2 regions of the Novosphingobium sp. BL-52-GroH genome follow, and region 2 is predicted to be linked to the other one. Evidence: riboswitches for the same ligand, from Rfam matches in the RefSeq annotation. Region 2 holds a riboswitch; the other holds the start of a gene.
What was found. A riboswitch is a leader RNA that binds a small molecule or an ion and turns the genes downstream of it on or off. The one in region 2 is predicted to bind thiamine pyrophosphate.

Region 1 (2,459 bases), on a different replicon from region 2:
CACTTGGCCATGATCGAGCCGCCGCGGCTGACGATGCCGGTCATGCGCTTGGCGGCCAGCGGCACGTAGGGCAGGCGCACGCCGGCGTGGATGGTGAAGTAGTCCACCCCCTGCTCGGCCTGTTCGATCAGGGTGTCGGCGAAGATCTCCCAGGTCAGGTCCTCGGCCACGCCGCCCACCTTTTCGAGCGCCTGGTAGATCGGCACGGTGCCGATCGGCACGGGGCTGTTGCGGATGATCCATTCGCGGGTGTCGTGGATATTGCGCCCGGTGGACAGGTCCATGACGGTGTCCGCGCCCCAGCGGATCGACCAGACCATCTTGTCGACTTCGCTGGCGACGTCCGAGGCGACGGCGGAGTTGCCGATGTTGGCGTTGATCTTGACCAGGAAGTTGCGGCCGATCGCCATCGGCTCGGCTTCGGGGTGGTTGACGTTGCTGGGAATGATCGCCCGGCCGCGCGCCACTTCCTCGCGCACGAACTCGGGCGTCACGTAGTCGGGGATCGAGGCGCCGAAGCTCTCGCCCGAGCGGTTGTACTGCGCCAGGCGCGCACGGCCCAGGTTCTCGCGCTCGGCGACGTATTCCATCTCGGGCGTGATGATGCCGCGGCGGGCATAGTGCATCTGCGACAGGTTCATGCCGGGCTTGGCGCGCAAGGGGCGGCGCAGCGCGGTGGGGAACGGAGGGACGCCGCCCGAACGGTCGGGCCCGAGCTGGCCGTTGTCCTCGGGCCTCACCTCGCGCGGCGCGTATTCCTCGACGTCGCCGCGCGCCAGTTGCCAGTCGCGGCGCAGCGGCGCCAGGCCGGCGGAAATGTCGATCGTCGCATCGGCGTCGGTATAGGGGCCGGAGGTATCGTAGACGCGCACCGGCGGCTCGCCGCTGGACGGTTCGAGGTGGATTTCGCGCATGGCGACCAGCACTTGCGGGTTCGCCTGGGCGGGTACGTAGATCTTGCGCGAGCCACGGATCGGGCCGGTGGTCACGCCGATTTCGAGCTTCGAATTGATGTCGGCCATGGATGCCTCTCTTTTCCATGGACGGAATGGAGGCGGATCATCGGCGCAGGTCTACACGAACGCCGTCCACTCCCTCCGCCCGTACTAACGGGTTCAGGTTCGACGGGTCGTGTGGAGCATACCCACACCTCTCAGCCCAGGATCCTTGGTCGGACCCTGCTAGGCTCCCCGGGGTGGCACCGTGATAGACGCCCGCGGCGCGCAGGTCTAGATGCGGCGAGGATGCCGATGCTCTATCGCCTGGACGCCGCGGCGCGCGACGTGGCCCGCCTGTTCGGGGCGGAAGCGCGCGACGATCCCTGGGCGGGCGGGCACGTCGGCCCGGGCCAGTTCGCGCCGGTGATAACCGCAGGGCGCGAGGCCGTCGCCGGACCGCGTCCGCAAGGCCGCGCACCGCGCCGCATGGTCCCGCGCCTGTGGGGCGTGCCACCGCCGCCCACGGTGCAGGACGCTCCCCGCCACGGCATCCTGAGCGTGCGCAACCTCGAGAGCCCGTTCTGGATCGGCAACTTGCGCAACAGCGAGTTCCGCTGCCTGGTGCCGGCCACCGCGTTCATGGAATGGGGCAGGCCGTCGGTGCGCGATGGCAAGCGCCGGCAGGCGTGGTTCGCCTGCGCCGACCAGCCGGTCTTCGCCATGGCGGCAGTGTGGAAGGACAGCGAGGTCCCCTCCTTCGCGCTCCTCGCCTGCGAGGCGAACGCGGCGCTGCGCGCGCAGGGCCGCGAGACGATGCCGGTGATCCTGCCGCCCGACCCGGCGACCTGGGCGCTGTGGCTCAACGGCGGATGGGAGCGGGCGCGGGGGCTGGTGATGCCGTACTCGTCCTCGCTGATCGACATGCGCTTGCCGGCCTGACGTCCTCGGGGGGAGCTTCTAGGGCCAGCCTTGCGCCCCGCCACCTGCGACGCCATCTCGCCCCCATGCCTTCCACCCTCGACACCCTGCTCGGCGAAATCCGCGCCTGCCGCCTGTGCGAGCATGCCCTCGGCTTCGCGCCGCGCCCGGTCGTGGCGGCCAGTGGCTCGGCGCGGCTGCTCCTCATCGGGCAGGCGCCGGGGAGCAAGGTCCATGCGAGCGGGATCGGCTGGGACGACGACAGCGGCGACCGGCTGCGCGGCTGGCTGGGGCTCGACAAGGCGGCGTTCTACGACGTCGGGAAAGTGGCGCAGATGCCCTCGGGCTTCTGCTACCCCGGCAAGGCGAGCGGAGGCGACAAGCCGCCGCGTCCCGAATGCGCGCCGCGCTGGCACGCGCCGCTGCTGGCCGAACTGCCGCACGTGAGCCTCACGCTGCTGGTCGGGCAACATGCGCACCGGCGCTATCTGCCGCGCGGCTTCGCGCCCAACCTCACCGAGGCGGTGCGTCGCTGGCGCGAAGCGCCGGAGGGGCTGTTCCCCCTGCCCCACCCCGCTTGGCGCAGCCGGTTGTGGATGGCCG
Region 2 (2,459 bases):
GTGACGCGGTCGGTCCCGTAGTCGAACCAGGCCCCGGCGGTGATCCGGTGTGCACCCGCCTGCACGGTGAACTTGGAGACGTTGCCGGCGCGCACCTGCTTGCCGGTGTAGTTACCGAGCACCGTGGCCACCCCGTTCACCGCGCCGGGCAGCGCGATCGGTTGCGCCAGTTCCTCGTTGCCGAGGTAGTTGCCGGTCGTCGCAAGCTGGGTGCCGTAGGGCGAGTTGCCGTGGCCGAACTGGAGATAGCCGGTGCTGTCGAACACCACCGCGTCGCTCAGCTTGAGGTGGACCGGGGCGGCGAAATAGAGGTTGCGGAACGGGCCGCGATAGAGCCGCCAGTAGTTGGTATTGCCCTCGGTATAGCGCTCGTCGAAATTGAAGCCGCGCCCCTGCGCATGCCAGTCGGCCAGGCTGGGGCTGGGATAGGCCGAGGTGCTGGCGTCGTTGTAGGAGACCGCGATGCTGGCACGGTTGCCGTCGCCCCACTCGCGCAGCAGCTTGGCATCGACGTGCTGGCGCTTGTCGAAGCCGGCGCCGCGCCAGTTGTCGGCGCGGTTGTTCGAATAGGACACGAAGGCCTTGAGCCCGCTCGACCCGATCGCGCCGCTGTCGAGCCGCACGAACAGGCGCCGCTCGTCGTAGGAACCGGCCGAGAGGTTGACCAGCGCCCCCGGCTCCGCCGCAGGTTCGTCGAGCGACAGCGACAAAAGGCCGCCGGCGGCTGCGACGACCGGCGAATCGATGTCAACCGAGCCTTGCGCGAGGACCACCTGGCGCACGTTCTCGGCATCGGCGAACTGCGAAGGGTAGGCGTAGAAATAGCCGATGTCGTTCTGCGGCGCGCCTTCCATCAGGACACCGATCTGGTCCTGGCCCAACCCGCGCAGGGTCAGGCCCGAACTGGCCGACAGGCCGTAGGGGTCGCTCGACGAGACGTTGGCGCCAGGCAGGAGGTTGACGAGTTGGAACGCGTTCAGCGTCGGCGCCTGTTTGGTGATGAAGGCGGCCGATATCGCGCTGATCGCCTTGGGCGCGGTCTGGTCGGGCAGCAGGCCTTCGGGATCGGGATGGCCGATGACCTGGATGTCCGCGCGATCGCCGTCGTCGTCCGGGGCGGCAGCCATGGCCTCCGACGCGAACAGCAGGGCGGGGAGCGCCAGCGCGGCTCCACCGATAAGACCAACACTACCAGCCATCTTTTCGTGTCCACTCCATTCGAAGGGACAACGGAAACTGCCGCCGGCCCTCCCTACGCCGGCATCAACCGGATCAGGTTCAGCGGGTCGTGGCCTGCAGGCCACCTCTCAGCCGCGCGTCAGCGGCCCCCCGGGGATGGGGTCGTCTAGGCTGTCCGATGCGCGGTGGAAAGCGTAATCGCGCATGCCGCGCCATCATCGCGATTCCGCCGGTTCGGGGCGACTAGATTGGTTGTTGCAAACCATTCGCACGAAGGCGCCCGTCACCGTGGTCGGTCGCGGGTGCTCCCCGCCCGCAGCGCCGGACGCGCATGGCTCGGTCTCGCCGTCGCGACGCTGCCGCTCGCGCTGTTGTTGTGGCTGCTGACGACGGTCGGGTGAGCGTGTCCCCGTTTCTGGCGCCCCCTCTACGCCGCCGAGCGTTCCCGTTCATCCTCCTCGGCCGCGACCTCGGCGTGGCCGCTGATCTCGGCGCCGGCATCGGGAGCGAAGCGCAGGTTCCAGAACGTGGCAGTCAGCGATACCGCCGTCACCACCCAGAACGCCGCGGAGAAATCGCCAAGGGTCGGCGTCGCGCTGCCGTTCGCCAGCATCGCCAGGTGCAGCGCCACCGCCGCCACGCAGATGCCCAGCGAAAGCATGAGCTGCTGGAAGGTCGAGTAGAACGCGGTCGCGCTGCTCATGTCCTTCTTGTCCACCCCGGCATAGGCGATGGTGTTGTAGGCGGTGAACTGGAACGACATGAAGAAGCCCGAGAAAGCCAGCACGCAGAACATCGCCCAGACTGGCCAGCCGGGGCCGAAGAACCCGCAGACGGCGTAGCCGGCGGTGGCGATCATGCCGTTCCAGATCAGCGCCCGGCGGAAGCCGAAGCGGCGCAGGACGCGCTGCGCCATGCTCTTCATCGCCAGCGAGCCGATGGCCACCGCGACCGTGATGGTGCCACTGCGCGCCGCCGAGAAGCCCAGGCCCACCTGCATCATCAGCGGCAGCAGGAACGGCTGCGCGCCCTGGGTGATGCGGGTGATGGAGCCGGCGATCACCGACAGGCGGAACGTCTCGTCCTTGAGCAGTTCGAGGTTCAGGATCGCCCCCTCGCGCCCGCGCGCGTGACGGACGTAGAAGACGCCGGCCGTCGCGCCCAGCGCCACCAGGGCCGCAGCGATGATGCCCTCGCCGGGGCGGCTGACCATCTCGAAGCCGAACAGCAGGCAGCCGAGCGACACCCCGCTGAGCACGAAGCCCAGCGCGTCGAAGGGG

Region 1: linked by a shared signal. The riboswitch ahead of thiC (phosphomethylpyrimidine synthase ThiC) and the one ahead of ACFFDA_RS01615 (TonB-dependent receptor) in region 2 are both predicted to bind thiamine pyrophosphate.

Annotation. Positions count from the first base shown of each region.
Region 1 is NZ_CP171152.1:1,354,353-1,356,811, forward strand. Features, by position in the region: gene thiC (phosphomethylpyrimidine synthase ThiC) at 1-1,022, opposite strand, end outside; TPP riboswitch at 1,077-1,204, opposite strand; gene ACFFDA_RS19070 (SOS response-associated peptidase family protein) at 1,251-1,877, shown strand; gene ACFFDA_RS19075 (uracil-DNA glycosylase family protein) at 1,943-2,459, shown strand, end outside.
Region 2 is NZ_CP171149.1:365,617-368,075, forward strand. Features, by position in the region: gene ACFFDA_RS01615 (TonB-dependent receptor) at 1-1,199, opposite strand, end outside; TPP riboswitch at 1,233-1,342, opposite strand; gene ACFFDA_RS01620 (DUF3649 domain-containing protein) at 1,428-1,580, shown strand; gene ACFFDA_RS01625 (MFS transporter) at 1,607-2,459, opposite strand, start outside.